Regions from separate parts of the Rhodococcus sp. FW305-130 genome, predicted to be linked through region 3. Evidence: riboswitches for the same ligand, from Rfam matches in the RefSeq annotation. Region 3 holds a riboswitch; each other region holds the start of a gene.

Region 1 (3,247 bases), on a different contig from region 3:
CAAACCGCCGACTCGGAGAATGGTGCCGATATTGGCCGCATTGCTTGTCGCAACGACGTTCTCGATCGGAAGCTGGAAAGTGCTTTCGGTCCCGCAGTTCTCCAATGTCACCGAAGTCTTGTCTGCGGCTTCGTCGACGGGCGCGGTTGCCGAGCAGCCGGCAACTGTCAACAACGCTGTCGCGGCTACAACCGCACCGAACGACGCTCGGGTCTTGACATGTATCAAAGTGCACTCTCCGAAAATGATTGTTGTAGTTGAGAATTTCGTGATTCGAATACGAGGTGTGAACGGCCTGTCGCGGGGTTCACGAGCTCGAAAGTCTCGACGCCGAAGACAGTTGCCACCACCGAGGTGGTGAGTACGTCGGATGGATGTCCGAACGCCCTGGCCACTCCATCCGCGAGCACGAGCACCCGATCGCACACTGCCGCAGCCAAATCGAGGTCGTGCAGTGCCATGATCACCGTCCGGTCCAACGACCGGACCAGATCGAGCAGTTCGAGTTGATGCCGGATGTCGAAATGATTGGTCGGCTCGTCGAGGATGAGCACGCCGGCGTCCTGCGCGAGACCTCGGGCGAGAAATACCCGCCGACGCTCGCCGCCGGAAAGCGTGTCCATCGAAGAGAGCCTGTGCTCGATCATTCCGACCTCGCCCAGAGCACGATCAACGACGGCATTCTCGTGCTTTCCGCCGACACTCCAGGGCTTTGTATGTGGCGTGCGCCCCAGAGTCACGTACTCGTGAACCAACAAATCGGCGGGACTCTGCTCTTCCTGCGCCACAAAAGAAATGGCTTTGGCCCGCGAACGCGCGGACATCGCGTGCACGGACTCGCCGCCGACGCGGACGTCACCGTCAGCGATCGGTCCGAGACCGGCAAGCGCACGCAACAAAGTCGACTTGCCCGATCCGTTCGGACCGACGACGCCTACTACTGCACCGGCGTCCGCCGCGATGTCGACGCCCTTGACGACGGTTCGGCGGTCGATGCGGACGACGACTCCGGACGCGGTCACCGCCAGGGCGCGGGCGCTCACGAACTGCCACCGAATCGGTAGCGCCGACGGCCGAGAAGCAGGAGAAACAGCGGGGCACCGATCACCCCGGTCACCACGCTCAGCGGGATCTCGGTCGGCCGCAACGAGGTCCGCGCCACGACGTCGACCCACACCAGGAACGACGCGCCGATCAGCGCTGCCGCCGGCAACACCACTCGATGTCTGGCTCCGACAAGCATGCGTGTGACGTGCGGTATGACCAAGCCTACGAAGGCAATCGCGCCGGACACCGCAACCATCGTGCCGACCAACGCTGCCAGCACGCCGAACAGCACGTTTCGCAGGGTTCGGATGGGAATACCGAGCGAAGCCGCGACGTCCGGTCCGGCCGCCAGCGCATCCAGCCAACCGTGCAGGGCGAACACCGCTGCCGTCAGCAGGAACACTACGACGACCGGCGCCCACAACTTGTCCCAGGATGCCCCGGCCAAACTTCCCAGGAGCCAGAACAATACGGACTGCGCGGCCTGGGAATCATTGGTACGCAGCACCAGAAAACTCGCGATCGCCGACAGGGCGGATGCGGTGACGGTGCCGGTCAGAACCAATCGCAGTGGAGTGATACCGCCTTGCAGCGTCGCGATGGTGAAGACGAGAATCGCAGCTCCCAACGCCCCGATCATCGCGCCGAAACTGAGCGCCCACACTCCCGCGCCGGCGAACAGTCCGGTGGTGATGACGGCGGTGGCACCGACACTCGCGCCGGACGACACTCCCAGCAGGTGGGGATCGGCGAGAGCGTTACGGACGAGGGTTTGCACCACCGCGCCGGCGACGGCAAGACCAGCGCCGACGGCCAGACCGAGCAGTACCCGAGGTGCTCTGATCCCCCACACGATCGCAAGTTCGGAACGCGTGACGGGTGGGCCCCCGAAGCGCGAGTGCACCACGTCCACCACAGTGGACACGGGGAGCATCTCGGATCCGAATGCCAACGCGCACACAGCAGAGAGCACGGTGACGACCAGCAGAGCGGGCAGCACGATACCCGGACTGAGCCGTCCTCGAGGCGCACCAGCCTTCGGCGAAGGCAGGTGGGTAGGTGGAGACAGAGCTCCGCCAACAGCATTCATGGTGTGACCGATCCATCCTCGTGGCATGACACAACGTCAACGAGGGTGGTATCTGGCTACGGTCGACGCAGGGACGACCTCACAGTGGCGGGACCGCGCCGGAATTGCACCGACTTCCCATTACCTCGATGATGACGTCAGAACCATAACGGACTGTGGTCACCATTCCGCACACCGGATCAGGATTCCGACGCGATCATCGATCTCGCCTGCCGCACGACGGCTTCCGTTCGCACTCGAAGTTCTTCGGGTGAATCCGATTCCAGCACAACCCGATGCACCTGGCTGTCCACGGCAGTCACAGTCAACCGCGACGTCAACAACGCATCGTCCGCACTGAAACCGCGGCTCTGCAAGTACTCCGAAAAACCCAGTACCAGTTGCCGATTCATTCCTTCGACCTGCGCGATGAGCTCACGCGTACGCGGAACCTGATCGTAGAGCAGGTGAAAGAACTCTCGCGGCTTACTGTTCACTTCGACCGCGCACTCCACCAACATCCGGACGGCCTCGTCCGGGGTGAGTTCACGCTCGACGATGTCGGCAAGGCAGAGCGCAAAACTCTCCCGCGCAGCACTCACGTGACGGTTCGCCAACTCCGCGAGGATCTCGTACTTGTCGCCGAAATACTGGTAGAGCGAGCCCACCGACACCCCTGCCTCGTCAGCGATCCGGTTGGTGGTCGCTGCCATGCCCTCCGACGCGAAAACGCGAGTAGCTGCCTCCAGGATCGCGTCGTAGGTAGCCCTCGAGCGCTGCTGGGAGGGCCTTTTCCGCCGAGTCGACACGGTCCTCCGATGCGAGTTGTCAGCCGCGACGCCGGTACCGAGAATTGTGTAGGTGACCAGCGCCGATTACTCGAAGTTTATGCCCGACCGGTACACCGACCACATGCCGGCGCCGACCCCGACGTGGTGGGAGTGGAACGGCAACACCGTCCACGTCGCACGGGCAGTGGTTCCAGACGCGCCGGTTCGTGTTCTCGGCATCCACGGCGCCGGCGGCTACTCGGGCGCATTGTGGCCGTTCGCCGGGATCGGCGTGAAACTCGGAGCCGAAGTCCTCTTCCCCGATCTTCCGCTGTACGGCGACACCGTCGTAGCCGATCCC
Region 2 (3,247 bases), on a different contig from region 3:
GTTCCGTACTGGAGTTCCACGACCTGCACCTCTGCGTCGTTCGACGAGAAGACCCAGGAATGGACCGTCGAGGTCAACCGCAACGGCGAGAAGCTGACGTTGCGTCCCAAGCAGTTGGTGATGGCGACGGGTATGTCCGGCAAGGCCAACGTTCCGACGTTCCCCGGGCAGGACAAGTTCCTCGGCGATCAGCACCACTCGAGCAAGCACCCCGGCCCGGATCAGTACGTGGGCAAGAAGGTCGTCGTGATCGGGGCCAATAACTCCTCGCACGACATCTGCGGCGCACTGTGGGAGAACGGCATCGACGTCACGATGGTGCAGCGCAGCTCGACGCACATCGTGAAGTCGGATTCGCTGATGGATTTGGGCTTGGGCGATCTGTACTCGGAGCGAGCACTGGCCGCGGGCATGACGACACACAAGGCGGACCTCACGTTCGGTTCGCTGCCGTACCGGATCATGCACGAGTTCCAGATCCCGGTGTACGACGCAATCCGTGAGCGCGACAAGGATTTCTACGATCGCCTCGAGAAGGCGGGCTTCGAGCACGACTGGGGTGACGACGGTTCAGGTCTGTTCATGAAGTACCTACGACGCGGCTCGGGTTACTACATCGACGTCGGCGCGGCCGAACTGGTCGCGAACGGGGACATCAAGCTCGCGCACGGCAACATTCGTGAGCTGACCGAGAACAGCGTGATCCTCGAAGACGGTACGGAATTGCCTGCCGACGTGGTGGTCTACGCGACCGGCTACGGCTCGATGAACGGCTGGGTGGCGGATCTGATCGGCCAGGACACCGCCGACAAGGTCGGCAAGGTGTGGGGCCTGGGCTCGAATACCACCAAGGATCCGGGACCGTGGGAAGGCGAGCAGCGCAACATGTGGAAGCCGACGCAGCAGGAAGCGCTGTGGTTCCACGGAGGCAATCTGCACCAGTCGCGCCACTACTCGCTGTACTTGGCGTTGCAGTTGAAGGCGCGCTACGAGGGCATCCCGACGCCGGTGTACGGACTGCAGGAAGTGCATCATCTGAGCTGAAATAGAACTGCTGTGCGCCTTTATTAACCGCCCGCGGTTAATAAAGGCGCACAGCAGGATCAGCGAAGGGCGTACTTCTTTGCTACTTCGGTGTTCTTGGTCGCGCGCTCGGTGAGGAAGGCGAATGCCAACCCGAGTACGAGCCAGAGCGTCGCCTGCGTAGCGAGCGAGGAAAGTCGGAACTCCCACAGCAGAGTTGCCGGGAAGTCCTCGCCCACCTCGTTGATGCCGGGAAGCGAGACGTAACCGATCGTGGCGATCACCAGGAACGCAGCCACCGGAGCAGCGATGCGCACGCTGAGGAACTCGTGCCCGGAAACTGCCTTTGCCGCCGCTGCTGCCGCGGTGACGGACAGTAGCCCGAGAATCACGGCGGCCAGCCACAGCAGTGTGCGCTGGTTGATGGTGTCGGGATCTCCGACGGCCGGCGGATTGGCCGGGTACTTGAAGAAGGGCACGGCCTCGATGGCCAGCCAACCACCGACGGCGATGGTGATCGCCAACAACGGCCCGGACATTCCGGTGAGTCGTCGAGCGTAATTGGCAACGACCGAGAAGATCGCCCCGAGTGCCAGTCCGGCCAGCGCTGTGGCCAGGAACAGCCCGGCGCGCTGCCCGTCGCGGCTCACCAGTGGTTCTTCTTCGTCACCGTGCGAATGCCCAGCGGCTTCGCCGGCAACCTCACCGGTGGCGCTGTTGGCTTCTTCGATCGCAATGGCGGCATTGACGTGCGGTTCACCCAGCACGAATGCAACTCCGCCGGCAAGGATGCCTGCGATCAAACCAGCCAACAAACCACGAATGAGAAGCTTCGTGAAATTGTCGACTAGTGGCACGGCAGGCCCATCAAGTGTCGACCGTCGTGCATCAATTCATGCATGTACATGCCGGTGCGAGAGATAGCGCCCTGGTCGAATCCGACCAGGTAGAGAGCGAGCATCGCGAACAGAACTACTGCAGCGGCGAGGAAAGCAAGACGAGTCGAATCGATCGACGTATCGGGAGAATAGGCGAGAGCCATCGAAGCCTCCTGGGATTTTCGCGTCCCCTAGGTCCATGCGATGGCCGAAGTGTCTGGCTGTCGAAATAGTCGTGCCGAAAAAGGCACTTCACCTCGAATTACAGTGGCGCGACCGCTCCGGGCTTTCACCGGATTCCTGTCGGACCATCGCGTTTACATGCGAACTTTTGCACTACTGCCCGCACCGTGTCAACGCGTAAGCCGAGATGACCGTCGATTGTGCCCGCCAAGGCGGGCACAATCGTTCTAGATCAGCTCTTTGCGGCGACGTCCAGAACAACTTCGAACTCGAGCAACGACGCACCCGAAGCGACGGGCTTCGCACGCTCGCCGGAATGGGCTTCGCGGGCAGGGCCGTCACGCCAATCGGCGAACGCCTGCTCGGACTCCCACTGCGTCACCACGAAGTAGCGGCTCTCACCTGCGGTGGGGCGGAGGAGTTGGAATCCGAGAAAGCCCGGGGAGTTCTCGACTGCATGAGCGCGTGCTGCGAAGCGCTTCTCCAGTTCGGGGCCGGCGCCCTCGGGGACCTCGATTGCATTGATCTTCACGACTGCCATGCAAGCGACATTACCCGCGCACCTTCACCGCGTACCGTGACACTCGTGTTGCATGACGAAGGTGGAACAGGACAACCGATTCTGTTGTTGCACGGCCTCATGGGCAGCTCGAGGACGTGGCGACGCCAGGTGCCCTGGATCCGCGAGTTCGGCCACGTCTACACGTTCGACGCCGCCGGTCACGGCCGGCCCGCGCCGTCAGAGCTGACCACCGAGGCATTCGTCGACGACCTGGCATCTGCCGTTGCGTCCATCGAGGAGCCGATGATCGTGATCGGCCATTCGATGGGGGCTCTGCACGCGTGGTGCTTCGCCGCATCGCATCCCGAAAAGGTTTGTGCACTGGTCCTCGAAGACATGGCTCCGGATTTTCGCGGACGCACCGCCGCGGATTGGGCTCAGATGATCTCGGCGTGGCCGCAGCCGTTTGCTTCCGAGGACGCGATGAAGGAATTCTTCGGGCCCGTCGCCGGCCAGTACTTTCTCGACTCTTTCGACCGCCGCGACGACGGGTGGTACCTGCACGGCGAGGTGTCGACCTTCCGCGACATCTCGGAGGAGTGGGGCACGAGGCATTTCTGGGATCAGTGGAAGGCGATCGACGTGCCGACCTTGCTGATCG
Region 3 (3,247 bases):
TGAGTGCACGTGGCAGGCGGGAGTCGATCACGATCGACTCCCGCGCCGCGGTCCACCACGTTTCGAAAGTCCCTGGCGCCAAACGGGCTCCGACTATCGCCCAGACGTCACCGACGGGAATGCGAACCGATCCCAAGGAGACGGCCAACCCCAGGACGATCGCCAAGGCGACCGCCAAGCCGACAAGTAGGGCGCCGTACCCGTAACGCGTGCGGGTCACTTCGCCGCGTCAGCGCCCGGATGGAAGGCCGTCGCGATGGTCTGTGCCGAACGCACCAACCGTGAACTCTCGAACAGGTCCGCGAGAGGAACCACGACGAACCGGTTCTGCTGCACAGCAGGGGTGGTCGCCATCAACGGCTGGGCACGGAGGAAGTCGATCTTCTGCTCGGCCGTCTTGTCGCCGTAGTCGATGACCACGATCGCCTGGGGTGCACGCTCGGCAACAGCTTCCCACGATGCGTCGATGTAGGGCTTTGTCCCTTCGGCGAAGATGTTCGAGACACCGGAGTATTCCGCGACCAATTGACCGACGCCGACTCCGCCGATAGTCGTCGGAACCTGGTCACCACTGTCGTAGAAGAAGGTCGGTACCGGCGCCGCGTCCCCGACCGAAGCGCGGACGGAATCGAGACCATCGCTGATCTCCTCTGCGACCTCGCGGGCGGAATCTTCAACGCCCAGGACTCGACCGAGTTGCGTGTAGTCGTTCTCGAGCAATCCGATGTCGGGGAAACCGGTGCCACAGTATTCCGAGAAGAGGAAGGTGTTGATTCCGCGCTCGCCGAAAGCGTCTCGGGAACGGCCCTGCTTCTCGTTGAAGGCACTGGTCATTCCTCCGACCACGAAGTCCGGATCGACGTCGAGAACCTGCTCCATGCTGGGGAACGTATCGGAGAGGCTGGGAATCTTGTTGAATGCATCGGCGGTCTCCGCAGTTGGCGGATTGTCGCTGTACGCCCGACCGACGATCCGGTCACCCGCACCGATTTCGATGAGCACCTCGGTGACATGCCCGTTCAAAGACACGATGCGCTGCGGCGGCGAGTCGAAGGTCATCTCTCGATCGCAGTTGGTCACGGACACAGGCTGTGCGAAGGATTCCGCAGCAGACGCGGACTCTGATTCCTGGCCTTTGGAACAACCTGCCGAAACCAAGGCGACCGCGATGAGAACAGCGGCGGCGCGGGACGGGGAGAACTGAAGTGACACGGGGACCTCGTAAGGGCTCTGAGCCACGAATGAGAATCCGACAGACAACTCCGCCCGCACACTGATACTCGGCCAGAGCTCCTGCTGGACTTCCTTTTCGTAGACCACGACGAATGGATGTCGCACACCGCGCGGTGGGTAATCGGGCTTGCCGACGCTCGGTGACTACCGAGAATCGACCTACCGTTGCGGGTCAGCGCCGGATTCGGACCGGCTTCCCCCACACACGTGGCTTGCAAGTGCTTCGAGCAGTATGCATGACGTTTCCGATTCAAGACCAAACGCCCACTACAGTCGATCTGGCCAGACGCCCCCACACACCGGAGTTGATACATGACACGCTGGGCCCAAACCGTCGTCGCCCGGAAATGGTGGGTACTGAGCCTCGCGGTTCTGATAGTTCTCATCAGTGGGGTGTGGGGACTCGGAGTGTTCGGCAAGCTCAGCCAGGGCGGCTTCATCGATCCGGGCAGCGACTCCGCGAAGGTTGCGGACATCATCGAAGACAATCTCGGGCCGCAGACCCCGGACATCATCGCGATCTACTCACCCACCGACGGTAAGACCCTCGACGACATCGGGCCGGCAGTAACGGCCGCCGTCGACCAGTTCAAAACGGAAGTGCCGACCGCGTCGGTGAAGTCGTATTGGGGAACAGACGCCGCGGCCAAGGCCAGCCTGCTCTCGAACGACGGATCCATGGCGGCCGTTGCGATCACGTTGGCACCGGACTCGGGCGTCACACCGGCCACTTTCGCCGATCTCTTGCCGAAGCTCGAAGTTGAAGGTGCCGAGGCACAATTCGCGGGCAATACCGTCGTCGGCGTTGCCTTCAACACCAAGCTGGAGAAAGACCTGGTGGTCGCCGAAGCCATCGCCATTCCGATCACTCTGGTGCTGCTGGTCTTCATCTTCGGCGGCATCGTCGCTGCGGCGGTTCCGGTATTCGTGGGTGTACTCAGCGTCTTGAGCGCCTTGGCGGTTCTGCGAATCCTCACGCTGATCACCGATGTGTCCTCGTTCTCGATCAACGTCGCTTCTCTTCTCGGGTTGGGACTTGCAATCGACTACGGACTGTTCGTGGTCGGTCGGTTCCGTGAAGAACTGAATTCGGGCTCGGACCCGGGAGCGGCTGCGCAGCGGACAGTTCTGACCGCGGGTCGCACCGTCATGTTCTCGGGTCTGCTGCTGATCTGCGCGTTCAGCGGCATGCTCGTTTTCCCGCAGGCCGTCATCCGGTCTTTGGGTTTCGGTGCGATCGCAGCAGTACTGAGCGCGGCAGTTCTGTCGCTGACCGCTGTGCCTGCGCTGCTTGCCATTCTGGGGCATCGCATCAACGCCCTGACGTGGCGCAAGGATGCGGCGCAACGCGGCGAGGAACGCTCGCGCAAGTTCTGGGGCCGCGTCGTCACGTGGGTGATGAAGCGTCCGGTCGCGGTCTCGGTGACGATCGTGGCCGTGCTGCTCGTGATGGCCTCGCCGCTGCTCGGTGCCCGTTTGGGAGAACTCTCGTACACCGCACTCCCGGACAACGACCCCGCTCGCGTCGCAATGGACACGTTGGTCAACGACTTCCCGCAGACCGGCAACGGCGCGACGATGATCCTTCAGGCCGAGGACGGGAACACTCTCACCCCGACCGAAGGTGCAGCGATCGCCGAGTCCGCCGGTCAGGTCGAGGGCATCGGTCAGGCGACCGTCGTCGCGAGCACCAATCAACTCATCGCGGTTCAGGCTCTCTACAGCGAGGGCTCTACACCCCAATCACAGAGCACCGCAGTGACAGATCTGCGTGCGATCTCCGCTCCCGACGGAACAGTGCTGCTTGTCGGTGGCGGTCAAGCCATGGTCGACGACGGCAACAACGCCGTCCTGCACTGGTTGCCGGTGATGATCATCATCATGGTCGGATCGACCTTGATCCTGTTGTTCCTCGCGTTCGGTTCGGTGGTCCTGCCCATCAAGGCGGTACTGATGGCCGCGCTGAGCCTCGCGACCACCTTCGGAGTCCTCACCTTCGTCTTCCAGGACGGTC

What was found. A riboswitch is a leader RNA that binds a small molecule or an ion and turns the genes downstream of it on or off. The one in region 3 is predicted to bind cobalamin.
Region 1: it holds a riboswitch for cobalamin, as region 3 does, so the genes downstream of both, AC3WQS_RS12605 (FecCD family ABC transporter permease) here and AC3WQS_RS06665 (ABC transporter substrate-binding protein) in region 3, are expected to answer to the same signal.
Region 2: it holds a riboswitch for cobalamin, as region 3 does, so the genes downstream of both, AC3WQS_RS10685 (CbtB domain-containing protein) here and AC3WQS_RS06665 (ABC transporter substrate-binding protein) in region 3, are expected to answer to the same signal.

The regions. Positions count from the first base shown of each region.
Region 1 is NZ_JBYTAP010000003.1:568,974-572,220, reverse strand. Features, by position in the region: gene AC3WQS_RS12615 (ABC transporter substrate-binding protein) at 1-228, opposite strand, end outside; gene AC3WQS_RS12610 (ABC transporter ATP-binding protein) at 225-1,043, opposite strand; gene AC3WQS_RS12605 (FecCD family ABC transporter permease) at 1,040-2,047, opposite strand; cobalamin riboswitch at 2,165-2,300, opposite strand; gene AC3WQS_RS12600 (TetR/AcrR family transcriptional regulator) at 2,317-2,829, opposite strand; gene AC3WQS_RS12595 (alpha/beta hydrolase) at 2,978-3,247, shown strand, end outside.
Region 2 is NZ_JBYTAP010000003.1:141,016-144,262, forward strand. Features, by position in the region: gene AC3WQS_RS10675 (flavin-containing monooxygenase) at 1-1,044, shown strand, start outside; gene AC3WQS_RS10680 (CbtA family protein) at 1,104-1,880, opposite strand; gene AC3WQS_RS10685 (CbtB domain-containing protein) at 1,871-2,065, opposite strand; cobalamin riboswitch at 2,091-2,229, opposite strand; gene mhuD (mycobilin-forming heme oxygenase MhuD) at 2,317-2,625, opposite strand; gene AC3WQS_RS10695 (alpha/beta fold hydrolase) at 2,671-3,247, shown strand, end outside.
Region 3 is NZ_JBYTAP010000002.1:118,207-121,453, reverse strand. Features, by position in the region: gene AC3WQS_RS06670 (FecCD family ABC transporter permease) at 1-220, opposite strand, end outside; gene AC3WQS_RS06665 (ABC transporter substrate-binding protein) at 217-1,212, opposite strand; cobalamin riboswitch at 1,329-1,476, opposite strand; gene AC3WQS_RS06660 (MMPL family transporter) at 1,546-3,247, shown strand, end outside.